Regions from separate parts of the Methylobacterium sp. Leaf469 genome, predicted to be linked through region 1. Evidence: predicted binding sites of a transcription regulator. Region 1 holds the regulator's gene; each other region holds the start of a gene.

Region 1 (7,917 bases):
GGCGGGCTTCCCGCAAACGAGAACCGCCGCCCTGGAGACCAGGGGCGGCGGCGAACGCTCAGAGAAAAATTTGGGCCTGTACGGGCTCAGTGCAGCGAATCGGTGTCGCTTCGAAGCCGGTTCATCTCGTCCTTGAGAAGGAGTTTCTTTCTCTTGAGTTCTGCGATGCGCAGGTCGTTCGCCGAGGGACTGTGCTTGGCGTCGTGGATCTCCCGCTCGAGGGCTTCGTGCTTCCGGGCGAGCTGGGTCAGGTGCGTCTGCAGTGACATGAGTGTCTTCTCCTGTCTCGTTTCGACGAATCGGAGACTGACATATGTGAAGCCGGCTGTCGAAGGCTATTGGCGGCCAGGCTTGCGGGTTTTTCCGGACCGGCCTCGGGCGTGGTTAATCGGCTCCTGTGAGACCTTGCCTGTGCAGGCCGCGCCGGGGGTTCTTGCCGTCGGCGGAGCGGTGCCGCATGGTCGGAGCACGGGAATCCCGGGGCTACAGGGTGCGATGGCGAGTGCGTTGAACGACGACGAACCGACGGCGTTCGCCGACGAGCTGGAGCGGCTCAAGCAGGAGCACCGCGACCTCGACGGCGCCATCGACGCCCTCGAACTGAGCGTCGCCGGCGACCAGCTCCAGATCCAGCGCCTCAAGAAGCGCAAGCTCTCCTTGCGCGACCGGATCTCCTACATCGAAGACCAGATCACGCCGGACATCATCGCCTGACCCAGGCCGGCCGGTTTCGCCGAACCGGGATGACGCGAGGGCTATGCAGGGCCCGCGAGATCCACGCGCGGAGAACGGGAAGGCCAAGCGTCGCCGGTTGGACGTGCGCCTCGACCGGCTGCCTCGCAGACTGTTGGCCCCAGAGCGTCGAAGTTTGGAAGCGGACGATCCAAGAGGGCGACGCTGCGGACCGAATTTCTCCTGACCGTCCTCTCAACGCAACTGACGATCGCCATCCCCCCGGGCACCCATGGGTGGGTTTCTGGGGACGGACGATCCTAAGACCCGAGGGTTCGCGTGGTCGCCCGAGACGCCGACGCCGAGCTTCGCGATCTCGCAGCAGGGGGACGCGCTCTAAATGGATCGCGTTCTCACGACGCTCGCTGATCCGGCCTGAAAGGGCCTCGGATCATCGATCACCCATGCCGCAGACCGAGGGTGGGATCGCAGTGCGTTCGCGAGCACCCTGTCACGCTATCTCGCCCGCGAAGTACGCTACCAACGCCAGATACGATTTGTCCGATTGCAAAGGATGATCAGGATCGTCTCGCGCAAGCATCCAGGCACCCTCAAAGCACAGCAACCATTCCCCGACCTCGAAGAAGCGTTCCATATTGGAAGTGATCAGTTCCAGTTCCCGCAATCTCTGCATGACCGCCTCAAGCTCGGCGATCAGTTCGTTGTCGGTTCGGATCATAGCCGCCACCACTTAGTAATTACCCACCCCTGTGACGGCTGTGTTCAGGCTCCGACGTGACGCTGACCCAGAAACTGGTCCGCGCTGAGCGCAAGTTTTTCGGGCATCCTGAACCCTGAAGGAGGGTGGATGCCATGCCTCGCAAACGCTTCACGAATGAACAGATCGCCTTCGCCCTGCGGCAGGCGGAGAACGGCGCGACGGTGGACGAGGTCTGCCGGAAGATGGGCGTATCGGAGCCGACGTTTTAGCGCTGGAAGAAGCAGTTCGTCGGCATGGGCGTGCCGGAGATCCGACGGCTCAAGCAGCTGGAGGACGAGAATGGTAAGCTCAAGCGGCTGGTCGCCGACCTGACGCTGGACCGCTCGATGCTGCAGGACGTCCTCAAGGATCAGTGGTGAGGCCCGCCGTTCGCCGTGAAGTCGCCCGGTCACTTGCGGGTGACCTACGACATCAGTGAGCGTCGGGCCTGCCAGGCCACCGGCTTCGGCCGTTCGTCCCAGCGCTACAGGAAGTGCTCGGACCCTCAGGTCGCGCTGCGGATGCGGTTGAAAGAAATGGCCGCGGCGCGGGTGCGCTACGGCTATCGGCGGCTGCACATCCTGTTGCGACGGGAGGGCTGGGAGGTGAACCATAAGCGCACCTACCGGAACAACCCGCGACGAAGGGCTGTCGATCCGGTCCAAGCTGCCCAAGCGCAAGCGGGCTTGGCGGTATCGCCAGGGACGACCGGCGATCGGTGGACCCAACGAGGTCTGGGCCATGGACTTCATGGCCGACCGCCTGTTCGACGGGCGTCCGTTCCGGATCCTGACGGTCGTCGATTGCCACACGCGAGAGGCGCTCTCGCTCACACCGAGAGCCAACCTCCGCGCCTTCCAGGTCACCGAGGCGCTCGACGCCTCGGTCAAGCTGAGGGGACGGCCCAAGAGCTTGCGGGTCGACAATGGGCCGGAGTTCGCCGGTCGCATGCTCGACCAGTGGGCCTACCTGAACGGGGTCGAGATCGACTTCTCACGACCGAGCAAGCCGACCGACAACGCCTACGTCGAGTCGTTCAACGGCCGCCTACGAGCGGAATGCCTGAACGCCTCGTGGTTCCTGTCGCTGGCTGATGCCCGCGACCGCATCGAGGACTGGAGGTGCCACTACAACGACGATCGACCCCACACGGCCCTGGGCGGCTTGACGCGCCGAGCCTTCGCCAACCAAGCTGTCACAGCCCGAGACCTTGCATAGGCCGTGGACCACAAACGGGGTCAACTCCAGACCGACGATGCACTAACTTCGAACTTGGGCCACCGCATGGGGGCAGGCCAAAGCAGGGACCAGCGGGGGGGCATCCAAACCCTGCTAAATAATTGATGATAAACAATATTATCGGTTTGCCGCCAATTGGCGATGACAGGCTCATCGCCAATTTCGCCCGGCCTCTCCATAATGTATCTTTCCTGAGAACCCTTGCAGAACACTTCCGGAACGCATAACCTGTTCGCGATTTGTTTCTGTGGCTTAGTGCCGCTTTGTACTGTTCGAGGACGGGTGCCGTTCATGTTGACTCGTAAGCAGCTGGATCTGCTCCAGTTCATTCAACAGAAGATGAACGAGGGGGGCGTACCGCCGTCGTTCGATGAGATGAAGGATGCCCTCGACCTGAAGTCGAAGTCGGGCATCCATCGGCTGATCACGGCGCTGGAAGAGCGTGGTTTCCTCAGGCGCCTCCCCAATCGCGCCCGCGCCATCGAAGTGATCAGGATGCCCGAGAGTCTCGGCGGGCAGTCGGGCGCGGGCGCTGCGGCACCGACGGAGTCGCGTCGTTTCACGCCGAGCGTCGTCGAGGGGGGCAAGGGCAAGGGCACCGTCGAGCGCATGCCGGTTGCACGCCTGCCGACGACGCGAGCGACGGATGGCGACGGTCGTGCCATCACCATCCCGGTCATGGGCCGGATCGCGGCCGGTACGCCGATCTCGGCGATCCAGGAGCAGAGCCACTCGGTCACCCTGTCCCCGGACTTTCTCTCGGGTGGCGAGCATTACGCCCTGGAGGTGCGCGGCGATTCCATGGTCGATGCCGGGATCCTCGACGGTGATCTGGTGGTGATCCGCAAGCAGGACACCGCCAACACCGGCGACATCATCGTGGCTCTCATCGACGACGAGGAAGCGACCCTCAAGCGCCTGCGCCGGCGTGGATCGTCCATCGCTCTAGAAGCGGCGAACCCCGCCTACGAGACACGGGTGCTCGGGCCCGATCGGGTTCAGATCCAGGGACGCCTCGTCAGTCTGGTCCGTCGCTACTGAAGAGTCTCGCCCGAGCCTTCGGAGGGAGGTTCGGGTTCGTCTGTATCTGGCGCTGTCGGCGCGGTCGGGACAGCCGGCGTCGGGGTCCGCGTCGGTACCGTTTCCCGCACCGGGCGCCAGGGTACACTCTCGCCGGCGCGTCGTGCCGTGGTGATGATCGGATCGGCCTTTGGCGGGAAGCGGATCGTCGCGGCACCGTGGGCAGCCAGGAATGGACGGTCGAGCACGAGTTTGGCGGCGCAGGCCGGCGGTGCATCGCGACGGGTGATTAGAACGTCGGCACGGATGCAATCCTCGTGGAGAGCGCGTTTGTCGGTGACGAGTGCAAGCACTCTTCCGTCCGGCAAATGCGCCGTGCAGCCGAGCCGATCGCACCGAGCGGTCGAGAGGGCGGTGACGGTGCCGGCCCGGCGTCCATCGCCATCGGCCTTCAGCCATTGCTCCAGGACGAAGGCTGGCGGTTTCCCCAGGGTTGCGAGGCGTCCGTCCTGGGCGCGAATGGCGATTCCAGCTCCCTCGCGGTCGATATAGAGATCCGGCCGCGTCGCGCTCGCGGCCAGGGCTACGCCGACGGCCATCGGCAGGAGGCCGAGCCAGCGCAGCCGCGACACCGGTAGGGTGAGCGTGACGAGGCCAAGGGCCATCGCCGCGAGGGCGCCGGGTCCGAAGGCCGGGATCACGTAGGTGGCGCGATCGAACCCGGCGATCCAGGTGGAGATCGTCAGCATCCCCCGCACGGCGAGACCCATGAGCCACCAGACCGGCTGATCGAGGGCGAAGGGGTAGGCCAGGATGCCGAGTACCGCCGCCGGCATCACGGCGAGCGATACCAGGGGGAGGGTCAAGGCATTTCCGACGAGGCCGAAGGGCTGGACCGTCTGGAAGTGGTAGGTCGCGAACGGTGCCGTCGCGAACTGTGCGACCAGGGTCGTCGCAAGTGTGCCCATGATCGCCGTGGCGATCCAGATCGCAACGCGTCCGAGGGGACCGGCGCTTTGCCCGCGCAAGCTCACGGCGCCGATGAGCGGAGCGCAGGCGATGAGGCCCGCCACCGCCCCGAAAGACATTTGAAAACTCGGGCCGAGGAGCCCATCCGGCTCACGCGCCAGGGCGATAAGGGCCGCCAGCGCCAGATTGCGCATGCTCAGGGCCGGTCGGTCCACCAGGATCGCACCGAGCATCACCAGGGTCATGATCAGCGCCCGTTCGGCGGCGATATCCCAGCCGGAGAACACGCAATAGGCCGTCACACCCGCCATGGCGCAGGCGGCGGCGATCTTCTTGATCGGCCAGCGCAGGGCCAGCGCCGGCGCCAGCGCGAGAAGCGCGCGCACGAGCCAAAACACCACCCCGGCCGCCAGCACCATGTGAAGACCTGAGATGGACACGACGTGATAAATTCCCGCCGCGCGCAGGACATCATTGGTCTCCGCGTTGATGAGGCCGCGTTTGCCCGTCACCAGGGCGGCCGCGACGGCGCCGGCCTGCCCGCCATTGGCGTCGGTGATGCGGCGCGTCAGGGCGTTGCGGGCGTCGTCGACTGCAGCGGCGAGCCGCAAGGACCGTGGCAAATCCTCCGGGGGCGGCCGCACTTGGATCGTGCCGATGAGGGAGCCCACCGCCCCGATCCCGCGAAAATAGGCATCGCGGGCAAAATCGTAGCCGCCCGGCCGCGCCGCTTCGGGAGGCGGAAGCAGGCGCGCCGTCGCGGCGATGCGATCACCGGGTTTCAGCGGCGGTGCCTTCTTGAACGACACCCGCACCCGACGGGGCCGCTGCTCTGTCGCGAGGGTGCCGAAGCTCTCGACACGAACGATGAGTCGTGCGCCCTCCTCTCGCTCGTCGAGGGCTTCGATGAGCCCGACGAGGGGCGCGATGGTGGTTCTGGCCAGCACCGGGCTCGCCACCTGCGCGAGGCGGAACGTGGCGGCCGTAAAACCAAGGAATGCGGCGACGAGCCCGACGAGAACGGCCAGGACCATGGGTCTGGCCGCGAAGACGGGTGTCAGAGCGATGAGGATCGCCGCAACGGCGAGCGGTGCCCCCAGGGATGGCGGCCCGGAGGTCGCAGTGAAGCAAAGCAGCACCCCGAGGCCGAACGCCACCGCGAGCCAGGGAAAGAGTCGGCGCTGTTCGACCTCCCGGGAGAATCCAGCGGCGACACCCTCGTGAAGCGTGCCGAGCCACAGGGACGGCGCGGGAACGCGGGCGGCGGCGCGCACCCACATCCGTCCGGCGGTCCGTGCGCCTCCCTGCCCCATCCCACGACACCTCCGGGCGTGACCCGCGTGCGACCCTTCACCATTCCGAGGGGTGGGGGTGACGATTTCTTAACGCCTGCCTTCGCGCATGCTACATGCCCATCCCCGGGCCGGTCGATCCGCCGTCCGCCTGCTTCCCTACAGAGTCTAAGCCAAGATCGATGTCGTCCACCGTCGTCACGCGCTTCGCGCCCTCCCCAACGGGCTATCTTCACATCGGCGGCGCGCGCACCGCCCTGTTCAACTGGCTCTATGCCCGTCGCTTCGGCGGCCGGATGCTGCTGCGCATCGAGGATACGGATCGCGAACGCTCGACCCAGGTGGCGATCGACGCGATCCTCGACGGGATGCGCTGGCTCGGCCTCGATTGGGACGGCGATGTCATCTACCAGTACGCCCGGGCCGACCGGCACCGGGAGGCGGCGGAGACTTTGCTCGCGTCGGGGCACGCCTATCGCTGCTACGCGACGCCGGACGAACTCACGGCCATGCGCGAGGCGGCGCGGGCCGAGGGCCGGCCCCTTCGCTACGATGGCCGCTGGCGCGACCGCGACCCGTCCGAGGCGCCCGCCGGGGCGAAGCCGGTGATCCGCCTGCGCGCGCCGCTCGAAGGCGAGACCGTGGTCGAGGACGGCGTGCAGGGACGCGTCGTCTGGCAGAACCGAGACCTCGACGACCTCGTGCTCCTGCGCTCCGACGGCAACCCGACCTACATGCTCGCCGTGGTGGTGGACGACCACGACATGGGCGTCACCCAGGTTATCCGCGGCGACGACCATCTGACCAATGCGGCGCGCCAGCGCCAGATTTCGGATGCCCTCGGCTGGGACGCACCGGCCATGGCGCACATCCCGCTCATCCATGGGGCCGACGGGGCCAAGCTGTCGAAGCGCCACGGGGCGCTGGGCGTCGACGCCTATCGCGATCTCGGCTACCTGCCGGCGGCTTTGCGCAACTACCTCGTGCGCCTTGGCTGGAGCCACGGCGACCAGGAAGTGTTCTCCACCGACGAGATGATCGCGGCCTTCGATCTCAAGTCCATCGGGCGCTCGCCCGCGCGTTTCGATTTCGCCAAGCTGGAGAATCTCAACGGGCTCTACATCCGAGGCGCCGACGACGCGGATCTCGTCGCAGCCCTCGACGGCGTGCTGCCGGCCCTGGGCCCGTCGCGCGGCATCGCCTCGCCCATGGCACCCGAACTCCGCGAGAAGCTGATTGCGGCGATGCCCGGCCTGAAGGAGCGGGCGAAGACCCTCGTAGACCTCCTCGACAGCGCCTACTACCTCACGGCGGCCCGCCCCCTGGCCCTCGACGACAAGGCCGCCTCCCTCCTCGGCCCGGAGGCGCGGACCCGCCTCTCCGCGATCCTGCCCGCCCTGGAAGCGCTTCCGGAATGGAGCGCTGCCGCAACGGAAGGCACCGTGCGCGCTTTCGCCGAATCGGCGGCCGTGAAGCTCGGGCAGATCGCGCAGCCCCTGCGGGCGGCGCTGACCGGGCGGGCGACCTCGCCGCCGGTCTTCGACGTCATGGCCGTGCTCGGGCGCGAAGAGTGCCTCAGTCGCTTGCGTGATCAGGCCACCGCCTGACGCGGCGGGTTTCGCTGGCATCGATGCGGAACGCCAGGGCCGAATGACAAACCGGCCTGGATTTCGCTTCGTGGCGTTCGTGACGCGGACGCTCGGTTGAAGGCGGTCGACCGATCCGCTAACCCGATGCTCGTGTGAGCAAGTGCAGCATGCGTTGCCCTTGCGCCCCGGAACCGGGTTGGTGAACCATCGCCACACGGGCCGGCGCCGCCCCGCTGCCACGAAAGGGTCCACGTCTCCATGAGCGCCACCAGCACCATCACCGTGGGCGACGCGCAGGTCGAGTTGCCGATCAAGACCGGTACCATCGGCCCCGACGTCATCGATATCGGCCAGCTCTACGCCAAGACCGGCAAAT
Region 2 (7,917 bases), on a different contig from region 1:
TCCGGGCGATCCAGGCCTCGGCCTCGCGGGTGAAGCGGACCTCGTAGGTCACGCCGTCCTGCTCGAAGGTGTGGGGCTCCATGCGGCGTCTCCTGTCCCGGATCCTCGCTGTCGCGCGTGCGACGTCCCGCGGGGCCTCGCCCCATATGGGCGGCCGGGGTATGGGGTCCAAGCCGTCGTCGCCGTTCGCCCCCGAGGTCCGCCCATGCGCCTGTCCGCCTTTCGTGCCCTGATCCTCGCGGGGCTGGCCTGCGGCTCGGTGTGCGGCCCCGCGAGTGGACCCGCCGGAGCGCAGGGCCGCGGGCGCGCGCCGGCCCCCGACACCGTGCCGCCGAACCCGTTCGCGTCGAACTACCCCTCGCGGCCGCCCGAGGCGGCCCGGCCGCGCCCGCGCCGGGACCGGGGCGGCGAAGGCCTGCGCCCGCCGCGCGACATCCCGCTGCGCTGAGCCCCACCCTCCTCACCCCTTCCCCCCCTTGCGAGGCACCCATGCATCGTTCCCTGAAATCCGCCCTGCGGGCCGCCGTGATGACCGGGGCCGCCCTCCTCTCCCTCGGCATCGGCTCCCTCGGCCTCGGGCCCGCCGAGGCCGCCGACCGGACCCTGCGCATCGGCTACCAGCGCTCCTCGACCCTCATCGCCCTGCTGCGCCAGGATGCCGGCCTGGAGACCGCCCTCAAGCCGGCGGGCGTCACGGTGTCCTGGCACGAGTTCACCAGCGGCCTGCCGATCATGGAGGCCCTCAACGCCGGGCAGATCGACGTCTCGGCGGATGTCGCCGACACGGTGCCGCTCTTCGCCCAGGCGGCGGGGGCCAAGATCACCTACATCGCCCAGGAGGCGCCCTCGCCCGAGGCCCAGGCGATCCTGGTGCCGGGGGATTCGCCGCTCACATCCGTGGCCGACCTCAAGGGCCGGCGGGTCGCCGTGACCAAGGGCTCGGGCAGCCACTACCTGCTGCTGGCGGCGCTCGCCGAAGCCGGCCTCTCGTTCAAGGCCATCACCCCCGCCTACCTCACCCCCGCCGACGGCCGCGCGGCCCTGGCGAGCGGCGGCGTCGAGGCCTGGGTGGCGTGGGACCCGTTCCTGTCGGCGGCCCGCCAGCAATCGGGCGCGCGGGTCCTGCGCGACGGCGCCGGCCTGTCGCTCTACACGCGCTACTACCTCGCGGCCGACGATTACGTGGCCAAATCCGGCGACGTCCTCGGCATCCTGTTCGCCAAGCTCGCCGAGACCGGCACCTTCGTGAAGGCCGAGCCGGAGGCCGCCGCCGCCCGCCTGGCGCCCCTGTGGAAGATCGACGCCGACGTGATCGTGCGCGCCAACGCCCGCCGCAGCTACCGGGTCGAACCCGTCACCCGGGCGGCCCTGGGGGAGCAGCAAAAGATCGCCGACGCCTTCCGGGCCGAGGGCCTGCTGCCCCGCCCCGTCGACGCCTCCGCCCTCGCCATCTGGCAGCCGCCGGCCCGGTAGGCGGGGGGCCTCACACGGCGAGGCCGAGCTGGCGCGGGGCCTCGCCCGCGCCGGTGTCGAGGCCCGAGAGCGACACCCCGATCAGCCGCACGCTGCGGCGCAGGGGGAACACGTCGCGCAGGAGGCCGAGGCTGACCTGCGCCATCGCCTCGCGGCTGGCGACCGGCGCGCCGAGGGAGCGCGCCCGGGTGATCTGCGCGAAATCCGAGAACTTCAGCTTCAGGGTCACGGTGCGGCCGGCGACGCCCTTGCCCGCGCAGGTGGTCCAGACCTTGTCGAGGAGCGGCTGAAGCCGCTCGGCCAGCACGTCGAACGCGGTGGTGTCCTCCGAAAACGTGGTCTCGGCCCCCACCGACTTGCGGATGCGGTGCGCCCGCACGGGGCGCTCGTCGATGCCCCGGGCGACGCCGTGGTAATACCCGCTCGCGCTGCCGAACACGGCCTGCAACTCGGCGAGCGAGCGCGCCCGGAGGTCGCCGCCCGTGAGGATGCCGAGGCGCTTCATCTTGGCCTCCGTCACCGGGCCGACCCCGTGGAAGCGCCCGATGGGCAGGGCCTCGACGAAGGCCGGGCCCATGGCGGGGGTGATGACGAACAGGGCGTCGGGCTTGCGGTAGTCGGACGCGACCTTGGCCAGGAACTTGTTGTACGAGACCCCCGCCGAGGCGACGAGGCCGGTGCGGGCCAGGATCTCGGCCCGGATGGCGCGGGCGACCGCGGTCGCGGTGGGCAGCCCCCGGAGGTTCTCGGTCACGTCGAGATAGGCCTCGTCGAGGGAGACCGGCTCGATGATCGCCGTGTGCTCGGCGAACACCGCCTGGATCTCGGCCGACACCGCCTTGTAGACGTCGAAGCGCGGCTTGACGAAGACGAGGTCGGGGCAGAGCCGCCGGGCCGTCACCGAGGGCATCGCCGAGCGCACGCCGAACACCCGCGCCTCGTAGCTCGCCGCCGCGACGACGCCGCGCTCCCGCGATCCGCCCACCGCCAGGGGCCGCCCCCGCAGAGCCGGATCATCGCGCTGCTCCACGGAGGCGTAGAACGCATCCATGTCGATGTGGATGATCTTCCGGGTGGGGTTGGCGTCGGTCGTGGCTTCGGTCTCGCGCGACATCGGCCCTCGCGTCTCGGGCGCGGCGAACTGTTCAGTCTTTGTTCTCTTGTTGTGGATCGGGGGGCGGGGGTCAAGGGTGGGGGGCGGGGGTCCCCGACCCACATCCTCATCCTGAGGTGCTCATCGCGAAGGGATAAGCCTCGAAGGAGGGCTCCAAAAGCCAGAGCGACCCTTGGAGCCCTCCTTCAACGCCGCCGACGCGGCACCTCAGGATGAGGGGGTTGAGAAGAATCAGGCCAAAGCCCCATCTGGGATCGCCATAACTCTCAGGATTGGGACTTTTCGCGGCCGCGCGATCCAGGAAAATCGACCGCCTCCACCCCAAACATCACACCGGCGCCGGTCCAGGCGTACCCACCGTCCCACACGAATAACAGAACCGGTCGAAGGTGCTCTTGCGGTGGTCGCAGGCCGGGCAGCGTTCGAAGACGCCGATGCCGCAATGCGGGCAGAAATTGGCGGCCGGGTTGGCGAGGTCGATGGGCCGTTCACAGCCGGGGCAGACCTTCTTGGCGAGGCGGAGTTGGGCCTGGTCGGTGGCGATCTCCGTGCGGCGCTCGGCGTCGGGACGGGCCTCGGCCGCCTTCTGGCGCTCGTTGTAGGCGTGCAGCGCGTTGATCGCCGTGCGGCCGACGAGGAACGTCACGATCACCCCGACGCCGTAATGCACGTAGCCGCCGTAGCTCGGTAGGTAGGGCACCAGCTCCACGAAGAACGCGAAGGCGGCGGCGAGGGCGAAGCCCCAGACGTAGGGCCAGTTGCGGGTGTGGCGGCGGCGGGCGAGCAGCCATCCGGCGAGCGCCAGCAGGGGCAGGGTGAGGGCGAGGCGGTAGCCGAACACCCGCAGCTCCTGGCCGTGCTCGGCCGCGTCGAGCTTTGTTTGGGCCGCGCCCCGCAGCTCGGCCTCGACGGCGTCCTGCGCGGATTCGCGCTCGGAGAGGTCGAGGGCGGTGCGGTTCAGGGCTTCGAGCCGCTCCTCCACGGCGCGCTCGGCCGCCTTCAGGGCGTCGAGCCCCTCCGTGCGGGCGATGAGGGCCGGGTCCTGGTCGACGCGCCGGGTGGCGTCGCGGGTCTTCAGCCAGTTGGCGAAGGTCTCGCGGGCGGCCTCCGAGGCCGAGCGCGCGGCGTCGAGGGCGAGCTGAGCCTGCTCGGCCTGCCGCCGGGCGTCGTCCTGCTCGCGGCGGATCGCCTTGAGGGCGTCCGTCGAGGCTCGGGCCTGCTCCCGGTCGAGGAACTGTTCGAGGGTGAAGCGGTGCTCGACCTGCGGCAGGTCGCCGACCACGAGGGCGCCGAGGCCGATGAGGAACACCGCGAAGGCGAGGGCCACGAGCCACAGGACGAAATTGAACCACCGTTCGGACAAGCGACGACCGGAACGCATGGGGAGACCTCGCGGGTTTGGTGGGGGATGCGCGTCCGGCCGGGTTTCTAACCCGGCCGGACGCGCGCCTCGTTGCGGTGGCAGGATTCGAGGTCGCGGACCGAGCGGTTGTAGGTCTCGCCGAAGAGCTGGGCCGGCTGGCTCGGATCGCCCTTGGCGCGGATGTCGCGGGCGACGTCGCGGCCGTGCCCGATCACGCGGGCGACGGTGTCGGTGTAGCCGGTGCAGGACGAATTCGCCTTCGGGCTCAGGGCGTCGAGGGTCGCGCCGAGCTGCGCGTTGGCCGTCGACACCGCCGCGAGGGCGGCGAGGAAGGGCCCCACGTCGGCCTTCGGCCCCAGGGCCTCGAACCGCCGCACCGCCCGGCGCAGGGCGAGGCTGGTGGACAGGAGCCGGCGGGCGGGCGCGTCCTCGGGCAGCGCGGCGAGGCGCGCCTCGTCCCGGGCGATCTCGCGCTCGAACAGGGCGGTGCCGTAGGCGTCCATGGCCTTGGCGGCGGCCTCGACGCGGGGCACGAGGATCGGATGCTGCTCGCGGGCGAAGCGGTAGCCGTCCTCCTTGAACTCGCGGGTGGTCTGGTAGCGGGTCAGGGCCTTCAGGGTCGGGTTGAGGGCGCGCAGGGCGTCGCGCAGGCGCGCGGCCTCGGCGTCGATCTCCGGCACGGTCCCGGGCAGCGCGATCGCCGTGTCCAGTTCGTCCAGGACCCCGTCGAAATCGACGATGCCGAAATGGTACCAGGCGTTGGTGCCGAGCTTGGTCCCGAGCTTCAGGACCCGCTCGTTGTCGCGGCGGTAGTCCGCGAGCTGCCGCTCCAGGGGGTGGGAGCGGACGAGGTGGTTCTGCACCTCCGTGTAGGCATTGGCCTTGGCCAGGACTTGGGCCAGGACTTGAGCTTCAGGGTTCGGGGGCGCGGGCGCACGGGCCGGCGCCCGTCCGGAGGGCGGCGCGTTCGGGGTCTGCAGCAGGGCCTGCGCGGCCGGGGCCAGGGCCGGGAAGTCGCACCGGAACGCCTCGGTCAGGCTCCGGCGTACGGCCTCGTGGGCCTGGGCGCATTGATACGCCACCGTCGGGCGGGCGGACGCATCGCGCGCCACGGCACTCCGGAAGCTCTCCCGCAGGGTGTTGATGCCCTGGCGAATGCCGGGCCGGGCCGCCTCGGGCACGCCCGGGCTCGCGGCGCATCGCGCATACGCGTCGAGGAAGGCGTCGCAGCTCTCCACGCCCACGACGTCGACCGGCGTGATGGCCGCCGCAGGCCGGGCCGCGAAGCCGGCCAGGATCGCCAGCGCGCCCGCCACGGTTCGGGCCACGCGGCTACTTGTCCGTCCGGGTCCGTGCATGCGTGGTCCTTGGATTGGGGGGCCCGGGGTCGGGGGGCCCGGGGTGGGCGGCTTCGCCTGTCATGCGGACCCGGACCCGCTTGCGCAAGCTGTCGCACGCGCGGGGCATCGCCATCCGGTCGCCGATCCCTATTTCCTAAAGGGATTCATCACCGTACCGGACGAACCGTCGTTCGACCGAGCCGGCCCCGGCCGGCGGGCGGGCGCGGTCGCCCAGCAGGCGCCGCGACCATGCCCCTCCCCTCGCCGTCCCCCGCCGCCGCATCCCCGCCCCGCCTGTGGCGGCCCCAGCGCGTCGTCGTCACCCGCGCGGCCCGCGGGTTCGCCCATGGCCGGGCCATCGCCGAGCGCGCCGCCGCCCTCGGCGCCGAGGTGGTCGAACTCGCCGGCGATCGCCTGGTCGCCCCGAAGCACGACGACCCGCGCGCGGCCTACCGCGCCGCCAAGGGTACCCTCGCGGTGGTGGTGGCGCCCCCGAGCAAGCGCCGGCTGCAGCCGATCCCGCCCTCGGCCGACTGGCGCTTCGACCTCGCCGAGGGCTGCCACGCCCATTGCCAGTACTGCTACCTCGCCGGCTCGCTCAGCGGCCCGCCGATCACCCGCGTCTACGCGAACGTCGACGAGATCCTCGCCGTGCTGCCGGCGCATCTCGGCAGCGGCGGCGTCACCTCCGTGTCGCCCGAGCGCGCGCACGAGGGCACCACCTTCGAGGGCTCCTGCTACGCCGATCCCCTGGGCATCGAGCACCTCACCGGCAGCCTGTCGGAGGCCGTGCGGTTCTTCGGGCGCTGGGACGCGCCGGTGCAGCTGCGCTTCACCAGCAAGTTCGGCGACGTCTCGCCCCTCATCGGCCTGCCGCACGGACGGCGGGTGCGGGTCCGCATGTCGGTGAACGCCCAAGCGCTGATCCGCTTCGAGGGCGGCACCAGCCCGCTCCAGGCCCGCCTCGACGGGCTCGCGCGCCTCGCCCGCGACGGCTACCGCGTCGGGCTCACGGTGGCGCCGATCCAGCCCTTCGCCGACTGGCCGGCGGGCTACGACGATCTGTTCGCCCGCATCGCCGCGGCGCTGGCCGGAATCCCCGACCTCGATCTCACGGCGGAACTCATCACCCACCGGTTCACGCCCGGCTCGAAGACCGTCCTGCGCGACTGGTATCCGGGCAGCGACCTCGACCTCGACGAGGCGGCGCGCACCCGCAAGCTGACGAAGTTCGGCTCGACCAAGTACGTCTACCCCGCCGAGACCATGCGGACCCTGCGCGCGTCCCTTACGGAGATGCTGGGGCGCCACCTGCCCATGGCGCGGGTGCTGTACTGGACGTGACCCGGGCTTTTCTTCCGGAACGCGCGGCTTTGCGGGAGGCCGCCGCTTGCCTGCGGCGAATCCCGTCATATAACAAGAACATATCATGAACTCGTGCGTTGTCCGACACGATCACGACAGGGAGGGACCTCCATGGCCCGCTACCGCTTCCATGCGATGAACGGCTCGGACTTCGTGTTCGACGCCGTCGGCAAGGACATCCGCGCACCCGGCCGCGTGACCCGCTGGGCGGAAAGCGTGGCGCAGGACCTGATGGGCCGCCTCGACGGGGAGACGGACTGGTCCGCCTGGTACGTCAGCGTCCACGACCTCAGCGGCCGGCGCGTCCTCGTGCAGCCGTTCGTGCCCCCGCACGGGGATGCGCTCCCACGGGGGGCTTCACGCCGATCCCAGCCCGCCCCCCAGATGACGGCCTGACCGCCCGGGACGCCATGCGGCATCATGGGGGAGGCCGCCCGTCGAACCCGGGGCCGGGGCCGCCGGTTGGAACGCCATGAGCCAGCACAGCGCCGACCCCGCCCAGCAGATCATCGACGCCCGACGCCGCGAGATGGCCGTCGAACACCTGTTGTTCGGAACCATCCGGTTCCTCGCCCAGCGTCATCCCGAACTGCTCGACGATCTCGAAGGCAGCCTCGATCATCTCTGGGACAAGGGTCCGGCGGACGAGCGCGACGACGAGGCCGTGCGCGAGGTCGCGCGGCGCTTCGTCGGGAGCCTCCGGGTCGAGCGCTGAAGGCGATTGGCTCCCCGAACGGCCGCACGTTCGAGCCGCCAAGATAATCCTTCATGAAACCAAGGGTTTCGGGGCGAGAGACTTGCTGCACCCGAACGTAATACAGAACAGCATTCCTTTGACTTGATGCATGCGGGAAGGCGACATTGTCGATGGTTCGCCGCCGCACTGCTGGTCCGATCAGTGATCCTCCCATCGCGAAATCAGGCGTCCGGCGGCGAGGCCGATCCTGACCTTGCAGGTCTCGAATCTCCCGGTCGCACCGGGGGGTTCGAGAGACTGCGTGTGCGATCCCGGAGTGTCTCCCGTGCTGCGAAAATCCGCCTGCCTGTTCGCGTTCGCCCTGACCGTGCTCACACCCGCGTTCGGGGTCGCCGCGCAGGAGCCCGTAGCCGCGACCCAACCGAACGCCGCGCAGTCTACGGCGAGCCCCCTGGTCTCCACGGAATGGCTGGAGAAGAACCTCGAGGCGAAGAAGCTCCGCATCGTCGAGGTCAGCGTCGATCCGGGCGTGTTCGAGCGCGGGCACATCCCCGGCGCCCAGAAC
Region 3 (7,578 bases), on a different contig from region 1:
CCGTCATCGTGAGAAGCCCGGCCGAAAGGCCGGGCTTTTTCGTGTGCGCGGGACCGTCACGCCGATGCCATGGGCGGTCGCTAGGAGGCGTGTTTTCCAGGATTCACGGAGCCGATCGATGACGCAGCCGACGCGAACCCGCTCGCAGGCGGCCGAGGCCGCCGAGGATGCCGGCTCGAACACCAGCCCCAATGCCACCTTCGGGGATGTCGTCGCCGCGCGCTTCGACCGGCGCGACCTGCTGCGCGGCCTCCTCGGTGTCGGCGCCATCGCCGCCGTGGTGACGCCCCGTGCCCTGGCCGCCGGGGAGGCCCGAGCCGCCCAAGGTCTCGCCGCTCAAGGTCTCGCCGCTCGGGATCCGTCGCCGACGCGCTTCCCCTTCGCCGAGATCCAAGCCGGTTCGGATACGCACCACCACGTGGCGGCGGGGCACGATGCCGAGATCCTCATCCGCTGGGGCGACCCCGTGCTGCCGGGCGCCCCGGCCTTCGACCCACGCAACCAGTCGGCCGCCGCGCAGGGGCAGCAGTTCGGCTACAACAACGACTTCGTCGGCTACTTCCCCATGCCGGGGGCCGCCGACCCGGCCGCCCACGGGCTCCTGGTGGTCAACCACGAGTACACCAACGAGGAGCTCATGTTCCCCGGCCTCGGGCGCCAGGACATCCGGGACGTGGCCTTCGCGGGGATGACGAAGGAACTCGTCGGGATCGAGATGGCGGCCCATGGCGGCTCGGTCCTCGAGATCCGGCGCACGGACGGCCGCTGGGCCGTAGTGCCGGATTCGCGATACGCCCGCCGCATCACCGCCGAGACGCCGATGGTGCTCACCGGCCCCGCCGCCGGTTCCGAGCGACTGAAAACCGCCGCCGATCCCAGCGGCCGCGCCGTCCACGGCATGATCAACAACTGCGCCGGCGGCACGACCCCGTGGGGCACGTGGCTCACCTGCGAGGAGAACATCAACTACTACTTCTCGGGCGCACTGCCGAAGGATTCCGCCGAGGCCGCCAACCACACGCGCTTCAACCTGCCGAACTCCGCCTATGCCTGGGGCCGCTTCCACGACCGCTTCGACATCGGGGCGACGCCCCACGAGCCCAACCGCTTCGGCTGGGTGGTGGAGATCGATCCGTTCGATCCGACTTCCGTCCCGAAGAAGCGCACCGCCATGGGCCGGTTCAAGCACGAGGGGGCGGCCGGCATCGTCGCCAGGCAAGGACAATACGTCGTCTACCAGGGCGACGACGAGCGCTTCGACTACGTCTACAAGTTCGTCACCGCGGGCCGGGCCGATAGCGGCGACCGCGACCTGCTCGATGCCGGCACGCTCCACGTCGCCCGGTTCGACCCCGACGGGCGCGGCGCCTGGATGCCCCTGGTGTTCGGTGAGGGACCTCTGACGCCCGCCAACGGCTTTGCCAGCCAGGCCGATGTGCTCATCGGCGCGCGGCTGGCTGCCGATCTCCTGGGCGCCACCAAGATGGACCGCCCGGAGGACGTCGAGGCCAACGCGAAGACCGGCAAGGTCTACGTGATGCTGACCAACAACGGGAAGCGCAAACCTGATCAGGTCGACGCCGTGAACCCCCGCGCCGACAACCGCTTCGGCCACATCGTCGAACTCACCCCCGACGATGGCGACCACGCCGCCCTCGGGTTCGCCTGGGAGATCCTGGTGCGCTGCGGCGATCCCGCCATCGCGGCGGTCGGGGCGACCTTCTCGTCGGCCACCACCAAGGACGGCTGGTTCGGTATGCCGGACAATTGCGCCGTCGACGGGCAGGGACGCCTCTGGGTCGCCACAGACGGCAACTCGGCCTCGCGCACGGGCCGGGCCGACGGCATCTGGGCCATGGAGACGGAGGGGCAGGGGCGCGGAACGGGCAAGCACTTCTTCCGGGTGCCCTGCGGGGCCGAGATGTGCGGCCCCTACTTCACCCCCGACGACACCACCTTCTTCGTCGCCGTCCAGCATCCGGGCGAGGCCGACGAGGACGATCCCAAGGCCGCGCCCGCCACCTTCGAGGCACCCTCGACCCGCTGGCCGGACTTCGATCCGGCCCTGCCGCCGCGCCCAGCCGTGGTGGCGATCACCAGGCACGGCGGCGGGCGAGTCGGCACCTGAGTCTCGAATCGACCCCGGCCGTAAAAGGGTTCCCGCGACCGTCAGCCCTTCTTAACCAACCCCATCCCATGCAATGGGGTATCCTGCCCTGCAGGGCAGGGGGTGTGCGGCTCGCAGGGCAGGGGACCGTACCCCTGCCCCGAGGGTGAAGGCCCCTTTCTGTTTCCGGTTTGTTCCGGTATGGTCAGAGGATGAAGGCGAATGCTGCACGGTCCCCCTCTGCGATCCGGTCCGCGAAGCCCGCGGGCGTGCCATCCCCTGCGCGGAGCGATCCGGTGAGCGACCCCGCCCGCGACCTTTTCGCGAAGGGCAAGGTGCCCGCGCCCAAGCCGGCCGAGCGTCGCAAGCTCGAGGCTGCGATCGTCCCCGCGCCCTCGCCCGCCCTCTCGGCGGAGGCCGGCTACGACGCCTCCACCATCGAGGTGCTGGAAGGCCTGGAGCCGGTGCGCCGCCGCCCCGGCATGTATATCGGCGGCACCGACGAGCGCGCCCTGCACCACCTCTTCGCCGAGGTGATCGACAATTCCATGGACGAGGCGGTGGCGGGCCATGCCAGCTTCATCGAGGTGGAGCTTGAGGAGAGCGGCCACCTCGTGGTGACCGACAACGGGCGCGGCATCCCCGTCGACCCGCACCCGAAATACCCCAACAAGTCGGCGCTGGAGGTCATCATGACCGTCCTTCACGCGGGCGGTAAGTTCGATTCGAAGGTCTACGAGACCTCCGGCGGCCTGCACGGCGTCGGCATCTCGGTGGTCAACGCCCTGTCCGACGAGCTCGAGGTCGAGGTCGCCCGTGCCCAGACCCTCTACCGCCAGACCTTTTCGCGCGGCCACGTTCAGGGGCCCCTGGAGACCGTTGGCCGGGTGCAGAACCGGCGCGGCACCCGGGTGCGCTTCCATCCCGACCCGCAGATCTTCGGGGCGCTGAAGTTCGATCCGCGCCGCCTGTTCCGGATGGCCCGCTCCAAGGCCTACCTGTTCGGCGGCGTCGAGATCCGCTGGCGCTGCGCCCCCGCCCTGCTGGAAGGGATCGACGACGTGCCGGCCGAGACCGTGCACCGCTTTCCCGGCGGCCTGCGCGACTATCTCGCCCGCGATCTCGAGGGCAAGGAACTCGTCACCGACGCGATCTTTTCGGGCAAGATCACAAAACCGGGCGGCCACGGGTCCCTGGAATGGGCGGTGGCCTGGATGGTGGTCGACGACGGCATTTCGGCCTCCTACTGCAACACGATCCCGACGGCGGAAGGCGGGACCCACGAGAGCGGCCTGCGCGTCGCCCTGCTGCGGGCCCTGCGCGAGCACGCCGAGCGCGTGAACCAGGCGAAACGCATGACGGCGGTCACCACCGACGACGTGATGGCGACCTGCGCCTCGATGCTGTCGGTCTTCATCCGCGAGCCGGAGTTCCAGGGCCAGACCAAGGACAAGCTCGCCACCGTCGAGGCGTCCCGCATCGTCGAGACGGCGATCCGCGACGCGTTCGACCATTGGCTCGCTGCTTCGCCGGCCCAAGCCAACAAGCTCCTCGACTGGGTGATCGACCGGGCCGAGGAGCGCCTGCGCCGTCGCCAGGAGAAGGAGGTCGCCCGCAAGTCCGCCACGCGCAAGCTGCGGCTCCCGGGCAAGCTCGCCGATTGTTCCAAGGCCGGCATGGCCGGCTCGGAGATCTTCATCGTCGAGGGCGACTCGGCCGGCGGCTCGGCCAAGCAGGCGCGCGACCGTGCCAGCCAAGCCATTCTTCCGTTGCGCGGAAAGATTCTCAACGTGGCCTCGGCGAGCCGGGACAAGCTCGGTGCCAACCAGCTCATCTCCGACCTGACCCAGGCGCTCGGCTGCGGCACCGGCAACGCGTTCCGCCTGGAGGACCTTCGCTACGAGAAGGTCATCATCATGACCGACGCCGACGTCGACGGCGCCCACATCGCCTCGCTGCTGATCACCTTCTTCTACCGGCAGATGCCCAAACTCATCGACAAGGGGCACCTCTACCTGGCGATCCCGCCGCTCTACCGGCTGACCCACGGTGCCAAGACGGCCTATGCCCGCGACGACGCCGACCGGGAGCGGGTGATCAAGACCGTGTTCAAGGGCGCCAAGGTCGAGATCGGCCGCTTCAAGGGTCTGGGCGAGATGATGCCGGCGCAGTTGAAGGAGACCACCATGGACCCGAAGAAGCGCACACTCCTGCGCGTCGGGGTTCTGGAGGATGCCCGTGTCTCCACGGGGGACGCCGTGGAGCGTCTCATGGGCAACAAGCCCGAAGCCCGCTTCGCCTTCATCTCCGAACGCGCGGCCTTCGCCGACGGGGCCGAGCTGGATATCTGATCCGGCTCCGGGCCGATCGCCCGGAGCGAAGGGGCTCCGGGCCCCGAAGGGCATCGCCCTTCGCGGGTCCAGGGCTGGCCCTGGACATCGTGTCGGGCTCTGCCCGGCACGTGCCGAAGGGACGATCCCTTCGAAAACCCGGAATCCCGGATCAGGCCTTCTTCGCCGTTGCCTTGCGCGCAGCTACGGGTTTCGCAGCCGCCGTCTTGGGCGAGGCCGCTTTGGCGGGCGCTTTCTTCGCGGCCGGCTTCTTGGCCGGGGCTTCGGCCTCGCCACCCGCCACGGCTTTGGCGGCTGTTTTCTTCGCCGGAGCCTTCTTCGCCGTCGCAGACTTCGCTGCCGCCTTGCGGGCCGGGGCGCGCTTCTTGCCGCCGCCGCCCGACGCCTCGCGGGCGGCGATGAGCTCCAGGGCCTGGGGGAGGTCGATGTCCTCCGCCGCCTGGGTCTTCGGCAGGGTCGCGTTGGTGGTGCCGTCGGTGACGTAGGGGCCGTACTTGCCCGATTTCACCACGATGGGCTTGCCCGTCTCGGGGTGGTTGCCGAGCGCCCGGCCCGGATCGGCGGCAGGCCCGCGCCGGCCCCCGCCCTGCTCCTTGGCCACGATGATGTCGATGGCCCGGTTGGCGCCGATCTCCAGCACGTCGTCGTCGCGGCCGAGATTCGCGTACATCTTGCCGTGCTGCACGTAGGGCCCGAACCGGCCGAGATTGGCCAGGATCGGCTCGCCGGTCTCGGGGTGTTTCGCCACCTCGCGCGGCAGGGACAGCAGCTTCAGGGCCTTCTCCAGATCGACGCTCGACGGGCTGAGGCCCTTCGGGATCGAAGAGCGCTTGGGCTTGGCCGCCTCCTTGTCCGTCGAGGCTTCGCCGAGCTGCACGAACGGGCCGAAGCGGCCGTCGCGCACGGTGACGGCGAGCCCCGAGACCGGATCGGTGCCGAGCACCCGCGTGCCGGGCTGGCCGCCGTTCTCCGACGAGCCGTCGCCGTCGCCGTCGACGCCAGAGGCGGCGAGCTGGCGGGTGTACTTGCACTCGGGGTAGTTCGAGCAGCCCACGAAGGCGCCGAACTTGCCGAGCTTGAGCGAGAGCTGGCCGGCTCCGCAGGTCGGGCAGGTGCGCGGGTTCGAGCCGTCGGCCTTCTCGGGGAAGATGTGGGCGCCGAGCAGGTCGTTCAGGGCGTCGAGGACCTCGGTGACGCGCAGCTCCTTGGCGCCCGCGATGGCGGCCGAGAAGTCCTTCCAGAAATCGCGCAGGACCTCGCGCCAGTCGATCTCGGCGTTGGAGACCCGGTCGAGCTGCCCTTCGAGATCGGCTGTGAAATCGTACTCGACGTAGCGCTTGAAGAAACTCTCGAGGAAGCCGGTGACGAGGCGGCCCTTGTCCTCGGCCACCAGGCGCTTCTTCTCGATTTTCACGTATTCGCGGTCGCGCAGGGTCTGCAGGATCGCCGCGTAGGTCGAGGGCCGGCCGATGCCGAGTTCCTCCATGCGCTTGACGAGGCTGGCCTCGGAGTAGCGCGGCGGCGGCTCGGTGAAGTGCTGGGTCGAGGCGATGCGCTCGCGCTTGAGGGCGTCCCCGGCCTTCATCGGCGGCAGGCGACGGCCGTCCTCGTCCTCCTCGTCGTCCTTGCCCTCCTGGTAGAGGGTGAGGAAGCCGTCGAACTTCACGACTTGCCCGGTCGCCCTGAGGTCGAGCCTGCGCGGGCCGACGCTCGCCACGATGTCCACCGTGGTGCGCTCCAGTTCGGCCGATTCCATCTGGCTCGCCACCGTGCGGGTCCAGATGAGTTCGTAGAGCTTGGCCTGCTCGGCATCCACCGTGCGGGCGACGGTCTTGGGCAGCCGGCCCATGTCGGTGGGGCGCACGGCCTCGTGGGCCTCCTGCGCGTTCTTGGCCTTGGTGCTGTACTTGCGCGGCGCCCCCGGCAGGTAGCGCTCGCCGTACTCCTTGGCGATCACCTGCCGCGCGTCGGCGATGGCTTCGGGCGCCATGTCGACGCCGTCCGTCCGCATGTAGGTGATGAGACCCACGGTCTCGCCGCCGATCTCGACGCCCTCGTAGAGCTTCTGGGCCGCCCGCATGGTCTGGGCCGGGGCCATCCCGAGTTTGCGCGAGGCCTCCTGCTGCAGGGTCGAGGTGGTGAAGGGCGGGGCGGGGTGGCGCTTGGCCGGCTTGGCCTCGACGCTGCCAACGGAGAACGTCGCGAGTTCGAGGTCGCGCTTGAACGCCGCCGCCTCTTCGCCGGTGCCGACGTCGAGGCGCTGGATCTTCCGGCCGTCCGCGCCCGTGAGCCGGGCCTCGAACACCGCGCCGGTGTCGGTCGTCAGGGTCGCGACGAGGGACCAGTACTCGCGCGGTTTGAACACCTCGATCTCGCGTTCGCGCTCGCAGACGAGGCGGAGCGCCACGGACTGGACGCGGCCGGCCGAGCGGGCGCCCGGCAGCTTGCGCCACAGCACCGGCGAGAGGTTGAAGCCGACGAGGTAGTCCAGCGCCCGGCGGGCCAGGTAGGCGTCGACTAGGGCCTGGTCGATCTGGCGCGGGTTGCGCATGGCGGTGTCCACCGCCGCCTTGGTGATGGCGTTGAAAGTCACCCGCTCCACGTGCATGCCCTTCAGGGCGCGCCGGGCGTTGAGCGCCTCGACCACGTGCCAGGAGATGGCCTCGCCTTCGCGGTCCGGATCGGTCGCGAGGATCAGGCCGTCGGCACCTTTGAGCGCCTTGACGATGTCCGAGACCCGCTTCGAGCCGCGCTCGTCGAGCTCCCACAGCATGTGGAAGTCGGCTTCCGGATCGACGGAGCCGTCCTTGGCCGGCAGGTCGCGGATGTGGCCGAACGAGGCGAGGACCTCGTAGTCGCGGCCGAGGTACTTGTTGATCGTCTTGGCCTTGGCCGGCGACTCGACGACGACAACTTTCATGGAGGGATTCCGAGCCTCTCGAGAGGGCCTTGGTCCGACAACGACCGGTTGCGCGCTTGCGCACGCTGCGGTGGATGCGGCAAGGCGGACCGCCTGCCGGGGCAGGGGCCTTTTGCGGGGCATGAAGTGGGTTAACCCTCGGGCGATGTCAAATGGGGACACTTTGCCGGCTGCGTCGCGCGCCTCCGAATGACCTCCGT
Region 4 (7,917 bases), on a different contig from region 1:
CGAGACCGAGGAGACCCTGCTCATCGCCGTGGTGCTGGTGATCTTCGTGGTCTTCGTCTTCCTGCGCTCGGGTCGCGCGACGTTGATACCGGCGGTCGCCGTGCCGATCTCCATCGTCGGCACCTTCTCGGCCATGTACCTGCTGGATTACAGCCTCAACATCCTCTCGCTCATGGCGCTCATCATCGCCACGGGCTTCGTCGTCGACGACGCCATCGTGGTGCTGGAGAACATCCAGCGCCACATCGAGCAGGGCAAGGCGCGGGTGGAGGCTTCACTCTTGGGCGCCCGCGAGGTCGGCTTCACCGTCATCTCCATGAGCCTGTCCCTGGTGGCGGTGTTCCTGCCGATCCTGCTCATGGGCGGCATCGTCGGGCGCCTGTTCCAGGAATTCGCCGTCACCCTGTCCCTGGCGATCCTCATCTCCCTGGTGCTGTCGCTGACCACCACGCCGATGATGTGCGCGCTGCTCCTCAAGCCCGAGGCGCACGACCCGGCGCGCCGGCCGAATGTCTTCCTGCGCGGCCTGGAGGCCGGGTTCGACGGCATGCTCGCCGCCTACGAGCGCACCTTGCGCATCGCCCTGCGCCACCGCCGCCTCGTGGTGCTCAGCCTCGTCGCCACCGTGGGCCTCAACGTCTACCTCTACGTCATCGTGCCGAAGGGCTTCTTTCCCGAGCAGGACACGGGTCAGATGATGGGCGGCATCCAGGCCGACCAGCGCATCTCGTTCCAGGCGATGAAGCAGAAGCTCGAACATGCGACCGCCATCGTGCAGGCCGACCCGGCGGTGGACAGCGTCGTCGGCTTCACCGGCGGGCGAGCCACCAACTCGGCCAACGTCTTCGTCGGCCTGAAGCCCAAGGCCGAGCGCGACCCCATCGAGAAGGTGATGACCCGCCTGCGGCCCAAGCTCTCGCAGGTGGCGGGGGCGCGGCTCTACCTGTTCCCACGCCAGGACCTGCGCATGGGCGGGCGCCAGAGCTTCGCCACCTACCAGTACACCCTCCAGGGCGACACGGCGGAAGAGCTCTACGCCGCCGCCCCGAAGCTGCTCCAGGCCCTGCAGAAGGACCCGACCTTCGTCGACGTGTCCTCGGACCAGCAGGAGGGCGGCCTCGAGACCCGCCTCGTCATCGACCGGGCCACCGCGTTCCGCTACGGCCTGACGCCGGACAAGATCGACAACACCCTCTACGACGCCTTCGGCCAGCGCCAGGTCTCGACGATCTACAACCCGCTGAACCAGTACCACGTCGTCATGGAGATCGCCCCGCGCTACCTCCAGAGTCCCGACACCCTGAAGACGCTGTTCGTCTCGACGTCCGGCGGCAAGGCGCGCGGCTCGGCCACCACCAACGCGGTGGCCGGCACCGTGGCGACGGGCGGAACGGTGAACACCAATCCGGCCGGCAATGCCGGCCCGAGCGGCACCGCCGCCGTGACGGACCCGGCCGCCGCCCTCGCGGGGGATTCGGCCCGCAACGCCGCCGCCAACGCCATCGCGGGCGGCAAGGGCGGCGCCTCGTCGAGCGCCCCGGTCTCCTCCGCCAAGGAGACGATGATCCCGCTCTCGGCCTTCGCCCATATCGAGACCGGCAACGCCCCCGTGCAGGTGAGCCACCAGGGCCTGTTCGTCGCCACCACGATCTCGTTCAACCTGGCCCCCGGAAAAAGCCTGTCGGACGCGACCCGGATCATCGAGCAGACCATGACGGACCTGCGCCTGCCCGCCACCATCCACGGCGAGTTCGCCGGCGGCGCCAAGAGCTTCCAGGAATCCTCGTCGCGCCAGCCCCTGCTGATCCTCGCCGCCCTGGTCGCCGTCTACACCATCCTGGGAATCCTCTACGAGAGCTTCATCCACCCGCTCACCATCCTGTCGACCCTGCCGTCGGCCGGCATCGGCGCCCTGCTGGCGCTCTTGGTCTCGGGCACCGAATTCACGGTCATCGCCCTCATTGCGGTGTTCCTGCTCATCGGCATCGTGAAGAAGAACGCCATCATGATGATCGACTTCGCCCTCGACGCGGAGCGGACGCGCGGCCTGAAACCCCGGGACGCGATCTTCGAGGCCTGCCTCTTGCGCTTCCGCCCGATCATGATGACAACCCTGGCCGCCATGCTCGGCGCGCTCCCCCTCATCCTCGCGGGCGGGGAGGGCTCGGAGCTGCGCCGCCCCCTCGGCATCGCCATCGTCGGCGGCCTCATCGTGAGCCAGATCCTGACCCTCTACACCACCCCCGTCGTCTACCTCTACCTCGACCGCCTGCGCCGGCGCGGGCCTGCGCTCGACGCGGTTCCTGGCGCGGTTCCTGGCGCCGCCGAATGAGCGTGGGTAGCTTGGTGGATCGTCGCGCGCGCAGTGACGTCACGTTCCGATGCGACAGCGGGCCGATGCATTCCGAAGGTGGCGCGGGTCCCCTTTCCTGTAAGGAGAGGGACAGGGTGAGGTGTGTGGACTCTCCGAATAGGTCCCACACCTCACCCCAACCCTCTCCTTCCAGGAGAGGGAGCCCGTCGCATCTCGTCGCCCTCGTCGCCCTCACGGCGTCGGTCTCCGGCTGCATGGTCGGCCCCGACTATTCCCGTCCCTCCGTCGAGACGCCGCTTGCCTTCAAGGAGGGCGGGGCCCGCGAGGACAGTGCGGCCTATGTCGCGAGCCGCAAGGGGTGGCGCCCGGCCGCCCCCAACGACGGGGCCGAGCGCGGCGACTGGTGGCGGATTTTTCGGGATCCGGCCCTCGACCGGCTGATCCGCCTCGTCGACGTCGACAACCAATCCCTGCGCGCCCAGGTCGCCGCCTACGAGCAGGCGCGCGGTTTCGTCGCCCAGGCCCGCGCCGCCCTGTTTCCCACGGTGATCGGCGCGCCGAACATCACCCGCTCGCGGGTCGGGGGCTCGGAGCGCACCACCGTCTCGCTCCAGGGGCAGGCGAGCTGGGAGCTCGACCTGTTCGGCCGCATCCGGCGCAACCTCGAGAGCGAGGTCGCCACCGCCCAGGCGAGCGCGGCGGATCTGGCCCTGGTGCGCCTCACCATCCAGTCCGAGGTCGCGAACAACTACTTGAGCCTCAGATATCAGGACTCGCTCCAGCGGGTGTTCGACGAGAACATCGCGGGCTTCAAGAAGAGTCTGGCCATCACCGAGAACCAGTACGCGGCGGGTGTGGCCGCGCGGTCCGACGTGATCACCGCCCAGACCCTGTTGCAGACGACGCAGGCCCAGGCCATCGCCATCGGTCTACAGCGGGCGATCTTCGAGCACGCCCTGGCGACCCTCGTCGGGCGCCCGCCCGCCGAACTGTCCCTGCCCGTCGCGCCGCTTGCCGTGCGCCCGCCCGCCGTGCCGGTGGGCATTCCGTCGGCCCTGCTGGAGCGCCGCCCCGATGTCGCCCAGGCCGAGCGGACCGTGCAGGCCCAGAGCGAGCTCATCGGCGTCGCCGTGGCGGCGTTCTACCCCACGCTCACCCTCTCGGCCTCGGGCGGGGTCTCGGGCCTGACGTCGAACGGCGTGTTCTCGGCCGCCAACCAGGTCTGGTCGGTCGCCGCCGCCGGCACGGAGGTGTTCTACGATGGCGGCGCCCGCGCGGCGGCGCTCCGCATCACCCGCGCGGCCTACGACGCGGCGGTGGCGAATTACCGCCAGACCGTGCTCACCGCCTTCGGGGAGGTCGAGAACGGGCTCTCGGGCGTGCGCATCCTCGCCCGCCAGCAGGCGGCGCAGGACGAGGCGGTCGCCTCGGCCAAGCGCGGCGTCGAGATCACCCTGAACGAGTACCGGGCGGGCACGCAGAACTACACCACGGTGGTGACGGCCCAGTCCATCGCCCTGAACAACGAGATCAACGCCCTGCAGATCCGCCTCAACCGCTTCACCACCGCCGTCGCCCTCATCCGGGCACTCGGCGGCGGCTGGGACGTGCGCAGCCTGCCCACCGGCGACGAACTCAAGGGCACCCGCCTGCCCATCGATTCCGGACAGGCCTTGCGAACGGACGAGTGAGGCTGTTTTCCGGATGAACCATACGGAGACAGTCTCAGGCAGCCCGCGCGGCGCCTGAGCGAAGCCCAGATCCGCATCGCGAAGCGATCGACCGGAACTGGTATGACTCAGCGGGCGATCAGGCGCTCGATCTCGTCGCAGGCGGCCGATACGCCGTCCTCCCGGGTCATGCGCATGCGCGTCTCGGCGCAGGCCTGCGCCACGGTCTCGGAGGCCAGAAGACGGTTGAGGGCCTGGGCGGCCCGGCCTGGGGTGAACCGACGCCGGCCGAGCATGGCGCCGACGCCGAGGCGCTGGAGGCGCTGGCCTTCGTCGAAATGGTCGAACGCCACCGGGACCACGAGCTGCGGGATGCCGGCGGCCAGGGCCTGGGCGACGGTGCCGATGCCGCCGTGGTGGATCAGGGCGGCGGCGCGCGGAAGCAGCACGCTCAAGGGCGCGTAGGGGACATGGATGACGCCCTCCGGCAGATCCGTGGGCATCTGACCGGACTCCGGCGCCAGCATCACGCCACGGCGGCCCATGGTCCGACACAGGGCGCAGGCCGTCCGGAAGAAGGCTTGGCCGTGACGCATCGCCGACCCGTAGGTGAACACCAGGGGTGGTGGCCCTGCCGCGAGGAACTCGCTCAGCTCCGGGCTCAGGGAAGGGGTATCGCCGAGACGATCGACCAGGGGAAAGCCGACCTGCGCGGCCTGGGCCGGCCAATCCGCCTGGGGGGCGGTGAACCACTCCGGAAACATCAGGAGGATCCGCGTCGGGCTGTTCCACCAGTGCCGCAGGCGGCGCACGGGCGCGAGATCGAGGCGCTCGCGCAGGGCGTTGAGTTGGGGCAGGGCGGCCGGGCCGATCACGTAGCGGTCGGCGCCCCGGCCGAGCCAGTGCCGTAGGCGGGACGGCAGCAGGTGGGCGAGGGGGATGCCCGGCAGAACCGGCGCGGCGTGCCGGCTCTCCACCAGCAGGGGCATGACATGCACGGTCACGACGGGCAGGCCGAGCTTGTCCTGCGCCACGCGGGCGCCCAGGCCGAGGGTCGAGGCGACCACGAGGGTCTCGCCTGGTGCGCTGGTACGGGCCAGCCAGTCGTAGGTCTGCTCCGTCGTCGGGGCGAGCTGGTCGAACAGGACGAAGGCCCCCCGCCTCGGATGCCACAAGTCCGGCACCGCGACGGTCCGCTCGTAATCGGCGCGCGTGCCGAGAGCGTGGAACGGCAGGTGAGCGCGGGCCGCCAGCTGCGCGAAGGGGGCGGGCGCCGCCAGAACCGCGGCGTGCCCGCGTCGCACCAGTTCGGCCCCGAGGCCGATGAAGGGAAGGACGTCGCCGTGTGAGCCGACGGCCACCAACTTGATTTGCATGTTCGGTCTGTGATGCGGAGTCCGGGTGTCCCGCTCACATAGGTACAGGGTTCGTGTTCGCCATCCTGCGGTTGTGATTCGGGCCTTGGCGGTGACTGGCCGTCCTGCAACGATGTGCGGAATCTTACGGAGTCGAAGCGTTGTCGCAGCAGGGACGATGCGATGGATCTTCAGTAGAACATGCGGCTTTGCCTGCTGTCCGCGTCATGTTGGCAGGATCGTCCATGCAGCGGCATGCGAATCCGTCGTGAAATCATGCAGCCGGCCCGGGCTTCACATTTCGTTGACTCTGCCGACCGCGAGACGGCCTTTTCGCTTTACATAGAACAAAACAGGAACAAAATGGGAGAGCTCAACGAAAGGCGCTTCCCATGCTCAAGCGGATGATCCTCACCGGCGCGGTCGAATTCATGGCCTTCGGTCTCCTTGCGGTTTCGGTCGCCGCTTGGGCTGTCGCATTGGCGCCGTTGCGATAGCGTTGCCGACGCATCACGGATGGCGGCCTTCCACAGCCAAACGATCCGCTCCGCGCATTCTTGATGGATCGTTCACCACGAGTCGGGCTGTTGGGAGCATGACGCGCATCCTCAAAGATCCCGGCTTCGTCCACCTCCACGTCCACTCGTCGTTCTCGCTCCTCGAAGGGGCGCTGAAGGTCGGGGACATCGTCAAGGCGGCGGCGGCCGACCGGCAGCCGGCCCTGGCGCTCACCGACACCAACAACCTGTTCGGGGCCCTGGAATTCTCCGAGAAGGCCTCCGGATCGGGGATTCAGCCCATCGCCGGCCTGCAGGTGACGGTGGCCTTCGAGACGCCCGATCCCATGGCGCGGGTGGTTCAGGGGCAGGCCGGCTGCGCCAACGTGGTGGTCCTGGCCCAGGACGAGGCCGGTTACGCGAACCTCCTGCGGCTGGCGAGCCGCGCCTACTTCGACGGCGCCCTCGGCGATGCCCCCCGGGTGAGCGCCGCCGGGCTGGCCGAATGCGCCGGCGGGCTCATCGCCCTCACGGGCGGGACCACCGGACCCCTCGACGGGGCGTTGCGCCAGGGCCGGGCCGAGCTCGCCGCCGCGCGTCTCGCCCAGCTCAAGGCGGCCTTCGGCGAGAGCAACCTCTACGTCGAGATCCTGCGCCACGGCCTGTCCGACGAACGGGCCATCGAGCGCGAGCTGCTCCGGCTCGCCGATGCCAACGGCCTGTCCATCGTGGCCACCAACGAACCGTTCTTCGCGCGTACCGGCGATTACGACGCCCACGACGCGCTGCTCGCCATCGCGGACGGACGCCTCGTCTCCGACGAGCGCCGGCGCAAGCTCACCCCGCGGCACGCTTTCACCACGCGCGCGCAGATGGCCGAGCTGTTTGTCGATCTGCCGGACGCCCTGAACGCCACGGTCGAGATCGCCATGCGCTGCGCCTACCGCGTGCGCACGCGCAAGCCCATCCTGCCGAACTTCGCCCGTGTCACCGCCGACGCCGTCGCCGGCGAGGCCCCCGGCGCAGCCGGGGCGGAGGTGGTGAGATCCGAGCCGGAGGAGCTGCGCGCCCAGGCCATCGCCGGCCTCGACCTGCGCCTCGCACAGCACGGCACGGCGCCGGGCATGAGCGAGCAGGTCTATCGCGACCGCCTCGCCTTCGAGCTCGACGTCATCGTCGGCATGAAGTTTCCCGGCTACTTCCTCATCGTGTCGGACTTCATCAAGTGGGCCAAGGACCACGACATTCCGGTCGGCCCAGGCCGTGGCTCGGGTGCCGGATCCCTGGTGGCGTGGTCGCTCCTCATCACCGACCTCGACCCGCTTCGCTTCGGCCTGCTGTTCGAGCGCTTCCTCAACCCCGAGCGCGTCTCGATGCCGGATTTCGACATCGACTTCTGCGTCGACGGCCGCGAGCGGGTGATCCAGTACGTGCAGGATCGCTACGGCCACGAGCAGGTCGCGCAGATCATCACCTTCGGTACCCTGCAGGCGCGCGGCGTGTTGCGCGACGTCGGCCGCGTCCTGGAGATGCCCTACGGGCAGGTGGACAAGCTCACGAAGCTGGTGCCGCAGAACCCGGCCAACCCCGTGACCCTGACCCAGGCCATCGAGGGCGAGCCCAAGCTCCAGGCGGCCATGGAGGAGGAGCCCATCGTGGCCCGCCTCATGGAGATCGCCAAGAAGCTGGAGGGCCTGCACCGCCACGCCTCGACCCACGCCGCCGGCGTGGTCATCGGCGACCGGCCCCTCGAACAGCTCGTCCCCCTCTACCGCGATCCGAAGACCGGCATGCGGGTGACCCAGTTCAACATGAAGTGGGTCGAGGCCGCCGGCCTGGTGAAGTTCGACTTCTTGGGTCTGAAGACCCTGACCCTGCTGCGCTACTGCACCGACCTGCTGGCCAAGCGCGGCATCATCGTCGATCTCGCCTCGCTGCCCCTAGACAACGAGGCGACCTACCTGCCGATGAAGCGCGGCGAGACGGTGGGCGTGTTCCAAGTGGAATCCGCCGGCATGCGCAAGGCGCTCGTCGAGATGCAGGCCGACCGGTTCGAGGACATCATCGCCCTCGTGGCCCTC

What was found. Region 1 encodes LexA, which represses DNA repair genes until DNA is damaged. Its sites were predicted from a motif close to TGTTCNNNNTGTGTTCNG; they were not measured.
Region 2: dinB (DNA polymerase IV) is a predicted target of LexA. The motif match lies at 2,616-2,633, and genes of this name have one in related genera.
Region 3: parE (DNA topoisomerase IV subunit B) is a predicted target of LexA. The motif match lies at 2,289-2,306, and genes of this name have one in related genera.
Region 4: dnaE (DNA polymerase III subunit alpha) is a predicted target of LexA. The motif match lies at 5,683-5,700, and genes of this name have one in related genera.

Annotation. Positions count from the first base shown of each region.
Region 1 is NZ_LMRE01000023.1:57,284-65,200, reverse strand. Features, by position in the region: gene ASG60_RS11485 (DUF465 domain-containing protein) at 87-269, opposite strand; gene ASG60_RS11480 (DUF465 domain-containing protein) at 496-714, shown strand; gene ASG60_RS11475 (hypothetical protein) at 1,184-1,411, opposite strand; partial or broken gene ASG60_RS22735 (IS3 family transposase) at 1,546-2,650, shown strand; gene lexA (transcriptional repressor LexA) at 2,963-3,712, shown strand; gene ASG60_RS11455 (ComEC/Rec2 family competence protein) at 3,706-5,973, opposite strand; gene gltX (glutamate--tRNA ligase) at 6,135-7,559, shown strand; gene gltA (citrate synthase) at 7,800-7,917, shown strand, end outside.
Region 2 is NZ_LMRE01000001.1:785,503-793,419, forward strand. Features, by position in the region: gene ASG60_RS03675 (hypothetical protein) at 1-82, opposite strand, end outside; gene ASG60_RS03680 (hypothetical protein) at 206-448, shown strand; gene ASG60_RS03685 (aliphatic sulfonate ABC transporter substrate-binding protein) at 490-1,473, shown strand; gene dinB (DNA polymerase IV) at 1,484-2,587, opposite strand; gene ASG60_RS03695 (zinc ribbon domain-containing protein) at 2,916-3,968, opposite strand; gene ASG60_RS03700 (DUF3829 domain-containing protein) at 4,016-5,278, opposite strand; gene ASG60_RS03705 (spore photoproduct lyase family protein) at 5,540-6,634, shown strand; gene ASG60_RS03710 (hypothetical protein) at 6,767-7,051, shown strand; gene ASG60_RS03715 (hypothetical protein) at 7,128-7,370, shown strand; gene ASG60_RS03720 (sulfurtransferase) at 7,804-7,917, shown strand, end outside.
Region 3 is NZ_LMRE01000005.1:78,367-85,944, reverse strand. Features, by position in the region: gene ASG60_RS06185 (PhoX family phosphatase) at 119-2,128, shown strand; gene parE (DNA topoisomerase IV subunit B) at 2,404-4,458, shown strand; gene topA (type I DNA topoisomerase) at 4,610-7,378, opposite strand.
Region 4 is NZ_LMRE01000012.1:336,249-344,165, reverse strand. Features, by position in the region: gene ASG60_RS09420 (efflux RND transporter permease subunit) at 1-2,332, shown strand, start outside; partial or broken gene ASG60_RS09415 (efflux transporter outer membrane subunit) at 2,557-4,005, shown strand; gene ASG60_RS09410 (nucleotide disphospho-sugar-binding domain-containing protein) at 4,113-5,360, opposite strand; gene dnaE (DNA polymerase III subunit alpha) at 5,935-7,917, shown strand, end outside.